DNA from 3 places in the Vibrio bathopelagicus genome. Region 3 is predicted to be linked to each of the others. Evidence: predicted binding sites of a transcription regulator. Region 3 holds the regulator's gene; each other region holds the start of a gene.
The links. The regulator PurR, encoded in region 3, represses purine synthesis genes. The targets are predictions, from matches to a motif close to TNANGNAAACGTTTNCNTNA.
Positions count from the first base shown of each region.

Region 1 (4,780 bases), 950 kb from region 3:
ACGGTATGGTTAAAACTGACCACATCTTGTTTATCACATCAGGCGCATTCCAAGTGGCTAAGCCATCAGACCTGATCCCTGAACTGCAAGGCCGTCTGCCAATCCGAGTTGAACTTGAAGCGCTTTCTGCACATGACTTCAAACGTATTCTTACTGAGCCAAAGGCGTCACTGACAGAGCAGTACATTGCCCTGATGAAAACAGAAGATGTCGGCATTGAGTTCACTGAAGATGGCATCAACCAAATTGCTGACGCAGCATGGCGTGTGAACGAAACCACTGAAAACATCGGTGCGCGTCGTCTACACACAGTCATGGAGCGCCTAATGGATGAGATTTCATTCGACGCAACAGACAGAGCAGGCAGCAAATTGGTGATTGATGAAGCTTATGTAATATCTAAGCTTGGCGAGCTCGTGGAAGACGAAGACCTAAGCCGCTTCATCTTGTAGCACAGGAAACTCCAACTTATTGCTCTATCTCAAAGAAATAGCAGCTAATAAGCGAATTCAAGGCCCACTTTCGAGTGGGCTTTTTATTACCCGAAAAATGGGCGTATACTCAAAACACAGTTTGAAACGAAGACTTACAAAGAATTAGACCTACGATGAAACAATCTCTATTGATTTGGCTTGATGCCGCACGACCAAAAACTCTGCCTCTCGCACTTGTCTCTATTCTTACAGGAAGTAGTTTAGCGTTCGCCAACGACCAATTTTCTTTGTCGATAGCCCTGCTGGCATTTTTAACTGCCACGCTATTACAGATTTTATCGAATTTAGCGAATGACTACGGCGATGCGATTAAAGGCACGGATAACGACAAACGCCTAGGCCCGATGAGAGCCATGCAATCGGGCGCTGTCACCGCTCAAACCATGAAACAAGCGATCATTCTCAATATCGTATTTACGGTAATCGCAGGGTTGATTCTTATTTTTCATGCACTGAGTTCACTCGAAAGTATCTTATCTTTCATTGCTTTAGGTGTTTTAGCTATTGTCGCAGCGATTGCCTATACCGTGGGTAATAAACCTTATGGTTATATTGGCCTTGGCGACTTGTCGGTGTTTATCTTCTTTGGCTTGTTAGGGGTTTCAGGTACTTACTTCTTGCACACAGGTCATGTAGAACCAAGTCTGTTTCTCCCAGCACTAGGCTGTGGACTAATGGCCGTTGCCGTTCTCAACATTAACAACATGCGTGATATTGAAAACGACAGCGAATGTGGCAAGCGCACCATGGCAGTTCGCCTAGGTCAACGTAAAGCTAAGCAATACCATTTCGCATTACTCGGTTTGGCTCTTGCGTCTTTCGCCATCTACCTACTGATTCAAGAAAAACCGGTCTGGATTAGCCTGCCGTTTTTACTCAGCATTATTATTGTGTACAAGCATGGCAAGGCCGTTTGGGAAACCGAAAAACCTGCTCAGATTGCACCGATGATGCCAGTCATTGTGAAATGTTCACTGGTTACTAATCTACTGTTTGCAGGGGTTGTCGTAGCTCAAACTCTATTGAGTTAATTGAGACTAATCATTGCAAAGGGATCAAGCACCGATATACTCAAAGTAAGCTCATTGTTCAAAAGGTATGCTAATGGAATACAACACTTCAGCACTGTGCGACATATATTTGGATCAAGTTGATGTCGTGGATCCAATGTTCAGTAATTTCGGTGGACGAGCGTCATTCGCCGGACAGATCTCGACGATAAAATGTTTTGAAGACAACGCATTAATTCGGTCTGTATTAGAACAAGATGGTCTGGGGCGGGTGTTGTTGATCGATGGTGGCGGCTCACTGAGAAAAGCGCTGATCGATGCTGAAATAGCTCTGCTTGCCGAAGACAATGAATGGGAAGGTATTGTGATTTATGGCTGCGTACGCGAAGTCGACGAGCTAGAAGACATGAACCTTGGTATTCAGGCTTTGGCCTCTATTCCCGTTGGTGCGAGCCAAGAAGGTGTCGGTGAATTAGACGTACCGGTCAACTTTGGCAGCGTAACTTTCTTACCGGAAGATTACCTCTACGCAGACAACACGGGCATCATTCTTTCTGCTGAACCTTTGGATGTTGAGCTTGATTTGGATGTTGAAGAAGAAGAGCCAGAGTAACGATTCCAACGAGCCCCACCCAAGCTAACATTCGTAAACCAGCACTTTGCAAATTAGAACAACAAACAAAAACGCCCGCTACTGAGTAGCGGGCGTTTTTTTAAATCTGAAGAGTTGATTACTCTACGTCATCCATTTTACCTAGAAGGTTACGGATGCGATCTTGCCATGCAGAGTGCTCTTCCTGCATTTGCTGAGTTTTTTGCTCTAGGTCGTGGCGGCTAGCTTTTAGCTCACCAGCTTCTGTTGCTAGTGCTTCTTTTTCTTCTTTAAGCTCTTCCACTTCCATTTGAAGAAGTGCAATTGTATCTACTGCTGTTTGAATTTTTGCTTCTAGCTGCTCTAGTACTTCAAAAGACATTCTGGCCTACCTTTAAGTTATCCGTTTGATGGTGAAGGTCTACTCCACTTATTTCCCCATTCTACTCAGCAGAGCAAGGATAAACACTCTATATATTCGATATTTTGCGCCATTCGATGAAAAAAACAGCGCTTTTTACCGAATATTGACGTGAATTATTACTACCGCGACAACAGACTGATTATTTTGATGAATATTACCTGTTTTCACCTGCAAATTGATCGAGAGCAATCCCCAAAAAACAAAAAGGCAAACGTTTCCTTTGGGATATGGTAAAATTCGCCGCGAAATTTCTATTCCCCCTTTGAAAATTTTGGAGTCCGCATGAAACGCGATTTAGCAATGTCATTCTCTCGTGTCACTGAAGGTGCAGCACTAGCTGGTTACAAGTGGCTTGGCCGTGGCGATAAAAACGCTGCAGATGGCGCTGCTGTAGAAGTAATGCGTAGCCTACTGAACAAAACCGAAATTAGCGGTGAGATCGTTATTGGTGAAGGTGAAATCGATGATGCACCTATGCTATACATCGGCGAAAACGTCGGTATTGGCGGTGATGCTGTAGATATCGCCGTTGACCCAATTGAAGGGACACGCATGACAGCAATGGGCCAATCAAATGCATTGGCTGTATTGGCTGCAGGCGAGAAAGGCAGCTTCCTTAAAGCGCCTGACATGTACATGGAAAAATTAGTTGTTGGTCCTGGCGTAAAAGGCGTAATTGACCTAGAACTGCCACTGACAGAAAACCTAAAAAACATCGCCAAAGCTTTAGGCAAAACACTCGATACACTAGTAGTAACCACACTTGCTAAGCCACGTCATGACCAAGTGATTGCCGACATGCAGGCGATGGGCGTTCGTGTATTCGCAGTGCCAGACGGTGATGTTGCTGCTTCTATCTTAACGTGTATGCCAGACAGCGAAGTGGACGTAATGTACTGCATCGGCGGCGCGCCTGAAGGTGTCGTTTCGGCTGCAGTTATTCGCGCACTCGATGGCGACATGCACGCACGTCTGCTTCCTCGTCATGAAGTAAAAGGCGATACAGAAGAGAACCGCAAACACGGTGAGCTTGAATTAGAGCGTTGTGCTGAGATGGGCGTAACGGCGGGTATCGTGTTGAAGATGGAAGACATGGCTCGTAGCGACAACGTTGTGTTCTCTGCAACGGGTATTACTAAGGGTGACCTTCTAGAAGGCATCACTCGTACAGGCAATATCGCAACCACAGAAACACTGCTTATCCGTGGTCGCTGTCGTACTATTCGTCGTATCAAGTCTATTCACTACCTAGAGCGTAAAGACCCAGAAGTGATTGGTCACATCCTGTAAGCCGTATCCGGTATACAGCAAGTAGATATAGATAAGAGCCTAAAGAGCACCACCTTATCTTCAGCCAATATAAAAATCCCCATTAACTGAGTTAGTGGGGATTTTTTAATGGAAAGCGAATACAAGTTAGATTTTTTGGATCATATCCACGTCAATCTGTGTCGTTGTCCATTCAGAATCGACCTCACCACGGATAGTGACTTTGTCTTCTGGCGAGACCTCTTGCCCCATCCAGTTTTCATGTTCGATTTCCACTTCAATTTCACCACTGCTGTCTTTAAACAAGTAGAGCTCGCCTCCTAGAGATCGCACAATATTACCGGTTAACACAACAAAGCTATCCTCCGCCGCACTCTTAGCTTGTTGAACATTACTCACTGCTGGGGCACTTGGGCCATTAAACGCAGCCAATGCAGAACTCGACATCAGAGTAAGTGTCATTGTGAAAAGCAGCTTATTCATACTGATGATTCCCTGGAGTTAAAAGTAGTAAGTCGAGCTAACATTCAAAGATGCGGTGTTGGTATAGCTATCAAGTTGGTACTTTGCATTTGCACCGACAGTGAAACCGGAAGCAATTTCGTATTCCGCACCAATAGAAACCATTGCGCCAAACTCGTCATTCTTTTCTGAACGAAGGAAAAGCGTGTTATTCAGCTCCATATCATCGTTGATCACAAGCTCGTGCTCTTCTGATTTACGAGCCGTTGACTCATATTGCGTATAAGTCACACCCGCTTTCATTTTCGTTGTCCATTTATCGTTAACGGCATAGCTGAATACTGGGGCTAACGTGATTTGTTTGGCTTTGATTGAAGAGTCCCACTCCATTTCGTGTTGGTACATCTGACCATTGATATCAACGATACCCAGATTTTTCGAGCGCTCATCATCAAGCTCAAATTGGCTGTAACCCAGCTCAATCGCCCATGATTCATTAATTGAGTAACCAACAAAGCCACCCAAAATA
Region 1 is NZ_CP062500.1:3,359,115-3,363,894, forward strand. Features, by position in the region: gene hslU (HslU--HslV peptidase ATPase subunit) at 1-452, shown strand, start outside; gene IHV80_RS15055 (1,4-dihydroxy-2-naphthoate polyprenyltransferase) at 608-1,525, shown strand; gene rraA (ribonuclease E activity regulator RraA) at 1,599-2,117, shown strand; gene zapB (cell division protein ZapB) at 2,236-2,478, opposite strand; gene glpX (class II fructose-bisphosphatase) at 2,803-3,810, shown strand; gene IHV80_RS15075 (NirD/YgiW/YdeI family stress tolerance protein) at 3,937-4,272, opposite strand; gene IHV80_RS15080 (AcfA family outer membrane beta-barrel protein) at 4,291-4,780, opposite strand, start outside.
Region 1: a site for PurR is predicted at 2,724-2,743, ahead of glpX (class II fructose-bisphosphatase). Genes of this name have one in related genera too.

Region 2 (4,780 bases), 400 kb from region 3:
GCGTTGGTTCGTTAAGCAAATGGCTGAGCTCTTTATCACTGACAGACCACTCTGGTGATAGTGGGGCAGGCAAAGCAAAGTAGTTTGCCAGCTCTCGATTAATTTCCATTAGGCTTTCACTGAGGGTGTCAATCTCTATTGAATAGACCCACGAAAGGCAAGCTTACCTGAGCTTGGATAAATAAGGCTGACTTTAGCCGCAAGGCGTGTATCGATTTCCTGATCTTTTAATTGAATATTGAGCAGGTAATCACTGGTGCGCATGTTCTTCGCACCCGGAAAGAAAGGTGTGCTGTCTATTGGGTCAACGAAGTAACTCGGCGCATCTTGGTTGGCTAAATCGGTATAAGCGTATTCAATTTGCTGTTGAAGCAGCAGCGCTTTAACGGCTTTGCGATGCGTTCTCGCATTATCACCAATGGCATCGATGCGGTTCAGTAATAGCTCAACCTTAGGAATCAGCCTCTGTGTACGTTCTAGCTCTGAGGCTTGGTTTGACGAGTGCCAAAACATATAACCTAGAGTTGTGGTGCTTAGCAGCAACACAGCAGAGAATGACAGTAACAAAAGGTTTAGAGGTGATGTCTTTCGGCTGGCCTGAGGTGGCTCGGTTACTTCTGTAATTTCGGCTGATGTATTGGCCAAACTCACTGAGCTCGGATTGAGGAAGTATCCTTTGCGTGGATAGGTCACCAAGATCTTGGTGGCATCGCTTTCTGGTAGGTGTTTTTGAAGTATTGAACGTAAGGTACTGATTCGGTTTGTCAGAACATTTTTGGAAATGAAGTTACTTTGCCATACCGATTCAATGATGTACTCGGCAGAGAGCGGTTGACCAACGCTGGTAAGAAATAACTCTAAGAGCTCGATAGAACGAGGTTCTAAATCAATGACCTGCTCGTCGCAGCTTAAGACTCGTGTGTTGGGGTTGAATTCCAAGCCTTCAATGTAAATAGAGGCTTGTTGGTCTTTGGCGCTAGAGAGGTAATCTTGCATAGAAAAGGCGACGGTTTATAAAACCTAAATTCTAGCTGTTTTTGTTATTAAAAACAGCTAGTAATTCATAGGGTGATTAGTATTAAGACGCGTAATTCACCGAGTAGCGAGTTGGTTTGTGGTTCATTGCCAATACGATGTTCAATACTGCGGTGCCTAAAACAGATACGGCAATCACCCAAGGTGATACAAAGAAGAACGATGCAAACAGAATACAGGCATCAATGGCCATTTGGGTTTTGCCTACTGAGATACCGTAGCGATCTTGAATGAACAGACACAATACGTTGAAGCCACCCAAGCTTGAGCGATGACGGAACAATATCAACATGCCTAAGCCCATTAATAAGCCGCCAGCGACTGCACAGTAAATTTCATTATGAACGTCTAACGAAATCACCAAGTATAAATGGTCGGCAAATACAGACACTAAAGCACCAGAGATGGCACTGCTTATTGCGAAGTGACGGCCAAATCGTTTCCATGCCAATAGATAGAATGGACAGTTCGCAATAAAGTACAGAATACCAAAGGTTACTGGCGTAAATTGACTCAAAAGCAGAGCCAAGCCAGTCGTGCCACCAGTAAGCAGGTTTGCTGACTGTAAAAAGAAGACGCCTAACGCCACTAAAAACGTGCCAGTGAGGATTGCTACCCAATCTTCTTTACGTGTGTGCTTTTCCATCGTTTTTATAATTACCTATCCAATAAAGGCGAGTATAGTAGATAAAAACCTTAGCTTTCGGTAGCTAGAGGGGCAAAATTAAGGTAAACCTATGTAATCTGCGTTTTACAGGGTGTAAATCGTAAAATTGACAGTAAGCGTCATCTTTGGTTGGATATGCTTAATAACCATGATGAATCTTATATGTGATTATGAAAAAACTGCATGATAAAATTGCAATTAGCTCTTTATGACCTAGATCAAATTATGTAGAATGCGTCACATCAAAACGGTGACGGAAACGTTTGCTTTCGGTCGTTGTGTGGTTTTTTTGAAACTTTCAGTACAATCTGAGTCAGGAGATACAGATGCTTAAGCGTGACATGAACATTGCTGATTACGATGCGGATCTATTCGCAGCTATCCAAGAAGAAACTCTTCGTCAGGAAGAGCACATCGAGCTTATCGCTTCAGAAAACTACACAAGCCCACGTGTAATGGAAGCTCAAGGTTCTCAACTTACAAATAAATACGCTGAAGGTTACCCTGGTAAGCGTTACTACGGTGGTTGTGAGTTCGTAGATAAAGTTGAAACTCTAGCAATCGAACGTGCGTGTGAACTATTTGGTGCGCAATACGCGAACGTACAGCCTCACTCAGGTTCTCAAGCGAACAACGCTGTGTACATGGCGCTACTAAACGCTGGCGATACGGTTCTTGGTATGAGCTTAGCGCACGGTGGCCACCTAACTCACGGTTCTCCAGTAAACTTCTCTGGTAAGCTTTACAACATCATTCCTTACGGTATCGATGAAGCTGGCCAAATTGATTACGAAGAGATGGAAGCGCTAGCTATCGAGCACAAACCTAAGATGATCATCGGTGGTTTCTCAGCTTACTCTCAAGTTTGTGATTGGAAGCGCATGCGTGAAATCGCTGACAAAGTAGGTGCTTACTTCTTCGTAGATATGGCTCACGTTGCTGGCCTAATCGCTGCAGGTGTTTACCCGAACCCAGTTCCACATGCTCACGTTGTAACGACTACAACGCACAAAACGCTTGCGGGTCCTCGTGGTGGTCTTATCCTTTCTAACGAAGGTGAAGATCTTTACAAGAAGCTGAACTCAGCAGTATTCCCAGGCGGCCAAGGTGGCCCTCTAATGCACGTTATCGCTGGTAAAGCAGTAGCGTTCAAAGAAGCTCTAGAGCCAGAGTTCAAAGAATACCAAACTCGCGTAGTTGCTAACGCAAAAGCAATGGTTGCTGAATTCCTAGCGCGCGGTTACAACATCGTTTCAGGTTCTACAGAGAACCACCTGTTCTTAGTTGACCTAATCGACAAAGACATCACAGGTAAAGAAGCAGATGCAGCACTAGGTTCAGCTAACATCACAGTTAACAAGAACTCAGTACCAAACGATCCACGTAGCCCGTTCGTTACGTCTGGTATCCGTATCGGTTCTCCTTCTATTACTCGTCGTGGTTTCTCAGAAGCAGACGCGAAAGCTCTTGCTGGCTGGATGTGTGACATCCTAGATAACATGGGCGATGAGTCTGTTATCGAAGCGACAAAAGCAAAAGTATTAGAAATCTGTAAGCGTCTACCTGTTTACGCTTAATTCTTCTTCGTAGTAATTTGAACTTCGTTGTCGGGCATGCTCACTTACATCCGTAAGCTCCGCGTGCTCTCCTAGAATTTCAAACGACTACTTTGAAAGACGATGATATTAGAGGCTCCTTTTTTAGGGGCCTTTTTTTGTATCTGTAGGTATGAGAGTTGGGTTATCTGAGAATACAGAAAGGCGGGTACTAAAAAGGGTTGATGTTTGCACATCAACCCTTTGTGGCTTTCTTGTGTTGGTTCTATTTTCTGATGCTAAGCAGGGTGCCAGACTTACACTTGAATGAGTAATAATGGCGGCTCTCGTTGAACTTACCTAAGCCTTCGCCATCACAGTAGTCGATATTGATATCGCGCATCACTTCTAGCGTGTCTTCGCTGTTTAAAGCGAATTTAGAGCCATCAGAACAGACAATACGTACTCTTTCATCATGGCTTACTGAGTAAATATCGACTTCGGTGTTACACAGTTCAAAAGAGGCTTCACGAAAGTTGTCTTGCTGTGTATTTGAAGCGCAACCTGCCGTCAGTGTTGCAGCGAAAACTGCCAAAAGTCCGAGTCTTTTCATTGTTAATCCTTCGCTATCATCAGATTTGGTGATGAGTTTTATATGCTATTTTAGGTAGCCTATACAACAATACGCTTTGGTTCAAGGAGCGTTCGTTGACTCTAAGATATAAAAGTATAGATGTAGACAGATAATTTATAACTGGCTAACTACATGTTTATTAAATACGTATCACCAACAAAAAAGACCAACGCTGAGGTTGGCCTTTCAAATCAAGCTTGTTTTAAATGACTATCGAAACTGTTTGGCTTCGGCAAGGAACTCAAAACCAGCAGACGCGAGTTTAGCGATCAATGCTGCTTTGTCGATTTCGTAGAAGTTAACCACTCGGTCCAAGTCACCGCCGAAGTCGTCACGTAGCTTCATGTTGACGATGCTCATCAACATTACAGGATCCATCTTTTCAAAGTTAGCGAGGTTCATATTAGTCCTCGAAATCTGAGATCAGTAGGTTAGCTGCGGCAAATGCAGCGCTATCTCTTGTTTCTTTAGGAAGAGACTCATCCGCAGCAAGGTCATTCAATGTTTTTACCGCGCAGGTGATCGCTTTAGGAATATAGCCTTGGTCGCCACTGCCTATTTGAGAATACAGTTCACGCACCAAATCACAACAATCGTATACTTTCATTTTTATACCTAACCAAATGATAACTGATCTCAATATACACATAGAGATAAGCAAAAACAAAGTAGATCTGATTAAGTTCAGGGTTAGTTTGTCCTTGCTCAATATCTCATTTTGTTGATGTTCTATATATCTATTGGTTAGCTCTTGCCGCTTAGCTCGATTTTTACGATTCGCTGGTATTTATTGAGTAGCTTAGTATCTACTGATTAGTCGGATATTTGCTGTTCAAGCTGATAAGTGACTTCATCAGCTAAGTTGAGCTGCTTTGCCAACTCTTTGAGATACGCCTTTTCCATAAAGTT
Region 2 is NZ_CP062500.1:2,805,569-2,810,348, reverse strand. Features, by position in the region: partial or broken gene IHV80_RS12420 (winged helix-turn-helix domain-containing protein) at 1-996, opposite strand, end outside; gene IHV80_RS12415 (YitT family protein) at 1,079-1,681, opposite strand; gene glyA (serine hydroxymethyltransferase) at 2,029-3,279, shown strand; gene IHV80_RS12405 (hypothetical protein) at 3,524-3,850, opposite strand; gene IHV80_RS12400 (DUF4250 domain-containing protein) at 4,082-4,273, opposite strand; gene IHV80_RS12395 (YaeP family protein) at 4,275-4,478, opposite strand; gene IHV80_RS12390 (tellurite resistance TerB family protein) at 4,685-4,780, opposite strand, start outside.
Region 2: a site for PurR is predicted at 1,954-1,973, ahead of glyA (serine hydroxymethyltransferase). Genes of this name have one in related genera too.

Region 3 (4,780 bases):
AAATTTTGTTGCTAACTAGAACTCCCTAAGAGAATCAGTCACCAGCAAACATGTAACCTTCACCGTGAACCGTCACAAAGATTTGTGGGTTCTTAGGGTCAAACTCCATCTTCGCACGCATACGACGGATTAACACGTCAATGGTTCGGTCGTTTGGAGCATCCACTCGGTGGCTGATCATGTTCAAAATACGTTCGCGACTTAACACTTGGTTAGGGTAAGAAGAAAGCGCAACGAGCAGCTCATATTCCGCTTTAGTCAGCTTAACTGGCTCACCATTTTTACTTAAAGCACGACGAGGGATATCAAACGTCCACTCACCAAAACGAACCACAGATTCGTCTTCTACTTCAACAGTCGCACCAACCGCTGTTTTACGAGCAGCAGCAATACGCCAAAGTAAGTTTTTAACTCGAACTAATAACTCGCGAAGTTCGAAGGGTTTAGTAACATAATCGTCTGCGCCCATTTCTAGGCCTACAATTTTGTCGATGCTATCCGTGCGTCCAGTAACTAAAATAATCCCAATGTCCGATTGACTGCGTAATTCGCGAGTTAGCATCAATCCATCTTCGCCTGGTAAGTTGATGTCTAGCATAATGAGGTCAACGTTGTTTTCTTCCAACACATTTCTCATCTGAGCACCGCTTTCCGCTTCACTCACTGTGTAACCTTCGTTCTGGAAATATCCAACCAGCTTACTGCGGGTTACCACATCATCTTCTACGACTAATACGTGATAGCTCATCTACACCACTTTTCTTATTTAATAGTTTCAGTAACCATTCTATTCATAACTAGTAACAATTCTAGTGGTACAGCAGATAAAAGCGAGAAACATGAACCTTTTTTGATACAAGACAATCTAAAACCTTGCTATTTATCGTCCATGGCAATTCAATATAGGCATTACGACTAACGAGTCACTTTGCGTTCAGCAAATAACCTTGTTATTGAGCCTTGGTGTGCTTATGCCCAAATGACTTATCGATGCTTGGGTATATAAACATCACAAGACTAAATCAGGATCTATGAAATGAAAGATACGAAAGCATTCAACGAACAAAGAGCTGAAATATACTGGTGGCTATCAAGCTTGTTCGCTAAAGAGCTCACACAAGAAGAACTCGATCACTACCACTCTGTTGAGATTCGTTCTTTTCTGACTGGTTTAGGCGAAAACGAAACACTTAAGCCTGCGATTGATAAACTGGTAGACGCATTGAACCGTCTACAAACACGTGATGATGCCCAACTAGAACTGTCTGCTGACTTCTGCGATCTATTCTTAAAGACAGATAAACATGGTGCTCTACCTTACGCTTCAATGTACATCGGCGAAACGGGCCTGTTAAACGACAAGCCAGCTAAAGACATGGAAGACATCATGGCTAAGCACAACTTGGTGGTTAACAAAGATCTAAAAGAGCCAGCAGACCACATTGCTATCGAACTCGATTTCTTGGGTAATCTCATCATCCGTTCAAACGAAACTGAACTTGAAGAAGAATTAGAGAAATCGTTCGCTGTTCAACAGCAATTTATTGAACAACAACTTCTTACTTGGGTACCAAAGTTCAACGTTAAATGTCGTGAAATCGATTCATTCGGTTTCTATGCATCGGTTGCATCTCTTCTCGTTGCCTTCTGCAATCTGGACACTCAGTATTTAGCGGGTGAATAAGATTCGCTGATGATTAAGTAAACAAATTCAATAGAATGTGACAATTCACCCAGAAATCTGGGTGAATTTTATTGCGAGTAATTTCTAGTCAGTCTAAAATTGTGACCGCAAACGATAAAATATGAAACATTCACGAAATGCTATGCTTATTTAAGTTCAGAGCATTTCGGTGTTAAGACAAGCCGCTCAATAGCGGTTTTTTGTTTTTTAGCACTTTAATACCCCAAAGAGCCCTACAAATTTAAGCTCTTAGTTAGGTAGCTTAACGGCTACTTTATTCCGTACTTTGGGAAAGTAGCTTCTAATAGGATAAAACCATGGCCACTATAAAAGATGTCGCTCGCTTAGCAGGCGTATCAACTACCACCGTTTCTCACGTAATCAACAAAACGCGTTTTGTTGCAGAAGCGACTCAAGAGAAAGTAAACAAAGCCGTAGACGAATTAAACTACGCGCCAAGTGCTGTTGCTCGTAGCTTGAAATGCAATTCAACACGTACTATCGGCATGCTTGTGACTCAATCAACAAACCTCTTCTTCTCTGAAGTGATCGATGGTGTTGAAAGCTACTGCTACCGTCAAGGTTACACTTTGATTCTGTGTAACACGGGTGGTATCTATGAGAAGCAACGTGACTACATTCGAATGCTTGCAGAAAAGCGTGTAGATGGCATCTTGGTTATGTGTTCTGACTTAACAGAAGAACTTCGTGGCATGTTAGATCGCCATGCTGATATCCCAAAAGTTGTCATGGATTGGGGTCCTGAAACCTCTCAGGCTGATAAGATCATCGATAACTCTGAAGAAGGCGGCTATCTAGCAACCAAGTACCTGCTAGAACGTGGTCACACAAAGATTGCTTGTTTAAGTGGCCACTTAGACAAAGCAGCATGTGTAGAACGCATCGCGGGTTACAAACGCGCACTCAATGAAGCGAAGGTCGCAACCGACGAAAAGCTCATCATTGAAGGTAACTTTGAGTGTGATACCGCTGTACTTGCAGCTGATAAAATTGCTCAGATGGAAGATCGTCCTACTGCTGTATTCTGTTTTAACGACACAATGGCGCTTGGCCTAATGAGTCGTCTACAACAGCAAGGCATTCGCATTCCTGAAGATATTTCGGTTATCGGTTACGACAACATTGAACTTGCAGAATACTTCTCTCCACCATTGACGACGGTTCACCAACCTAAGCGTCGTGTTGGTAAAAATGCATTCGAAATTTTGTTGGAACGCATTAAAGATAAAGATCATGAAAAACGTGTCTTCGAAATGCACCCTGAAATTGTTGAGCGAAGCACAGTTAAAACGTTAAATTGATTGATAAATCGAGTTTAATTTCATTAAGCGCACCTTTGGGTGCGCTTTTTTTATAAGCAACTAAAATAAACCTAGTTGCATAACACCAAGATCATTAATTGAAGCAATATCACATTTTGAAATATCAGGTGTGAGCCTCATTCAACAAAAACTTTATTCTATTCAGTCAGTCACGCACAGGGCAAACCACTCGAAAGAGTGAGACGCAAAGCTTCCGGCCTAAACCACTCGTTGGTATGGTAGCGGGGTTACCGATGGCAAAATGCAGTAGTTACTAACAATTTAGTAATTTACGGCTTGTTGACAATTTAATTGCAACATTTTGCTAATCTCTCGGACCTGCTTATTTGGTGGCGTAGTTCAAATACACCGAGATAAATAACATGGATAAACCGATACTAAAGGACTCAATGAAATTATTTGAGCCCCTAGGAAAAATAAAATCACGCTCAATGTTTGGTGGATTCGGGCTTTTTGCTGATGACACTATGTTTGCTCTGGTTGTAAATGACCAGCTGCACATAAGAGCGGACAAAGACACAACAAAGCAATTCGAGCAACAAGGGTTTCAACCATACGTCTACAAAAAACGTGGTTTCCCTGTCGTCACTAAGTATTTCGCATTGCCGGAAGGCTTGTGGCAAGACCAAGAAAAGATCTTGCAGCTTGCTACGACGTCTCTGGGTTTTGCTAAAGATGAGAAAGCGGAGCAGTCTTCTGCTAAGCCAACTCGACTAAAGGACCTCCCTAACCTTCGATTGGCTACCGAGCGTATGTTGAAAAAGGCGGGGATCGATTCCGTAGAATGTTTATATGAATCTGGCTCTGTAAACGCATTTAACGCCATCAAGGAATCGCATGCATCCTCTGTCAGCATTGAGCTGCTTTGGGCGCTAGAAGGTGCGATCAATGGTACTCATTGGTCTGTTATACCGCAGCAACGTCGTGAAGAGCTTATCAGTCGCGTCAATTAATATTGTCAGTTCAAACTATCTACATAACTAAGCCGCATTCTTGCGGCTTTTTTTATATCTGTTGAAAGTTAATCTATGCTTTGCCTGTCTATCTATACTAATGGTATACATTGAAAATTAGAGGAAGTATCAATGAGTAAGAAAATGATATTGGGTATCGTGTTGGTCGTAACCATCGTCCTATTAGGCGTCAATTTCGGCCAATACCTAACACTTGAGAATGCGAAAGCTCAACAAGCTGTTTTGAATGACTACATCGAGAGCAATTTTATTGCTGCTGCTGCGATTTACTTCGCCGCCTATGTCATGATCACGGCTTTCTCAATTCCCGGCGCTGCGGTTGTTACACTCTTAGGCGCTGCTCTATTTGGTTTCTGGAACAGTTTACTGCTAGTGTCTTTCGCGAGTGCTATTGGTGCAACCCTCGCCTTCTTAAGTAGCCGTTACCTGTTACGTGACTGGATCCAAACCAAGTTTGGCGACAAGTTAGCAACGATTAACAAAGGCGTTGAAAAAGACGGGGCATTTTACTTATTTTCTCTACGTCTAATTCCTGTCTTCCCATTTTTCCTTATCAACCTGTTAATGGGGTTAGCCCCAATGTCGGTGACTCGTTACTACATCACGAGCCAAATAGGCATGCTGCCAGGTACCGCGGTTTTCTTGAATGCTGGTACTCAACTCGCAGAAATTGATTCACTTTCAGGTATCGTATCTCCTTCAGTATTATTGTCGTTTGCTTTGTTGGGGGTATTCCCAATTATTGCTAAATGGTTGATGAGTAAGTTTCGTTCAGCACC
Region 3 is NZ_CP062500.1:2,409,382-2,414,161, forward strand. Features, by position in the region: gene torR (two-component system response regulator TorR) at 35-748, opposite strand; gene torD (molecular chaperone TorD) at 1,037-1,684, shown strand; gene purR (HTH-type transcriptional repressor PurR) at 2,002-3,006, shown strand; cyclic di-GMP riboswitch class I at 3,177-3,262, shown strand; gene IHV80_RS10610 (TfoX/Sxy family DNA transformation protein) at 3,390-3,980, shown strand; gene IHV80_RS10615 (TVP38/TMEM64 family protein) at 4,113-4,780, shown strand, end outside.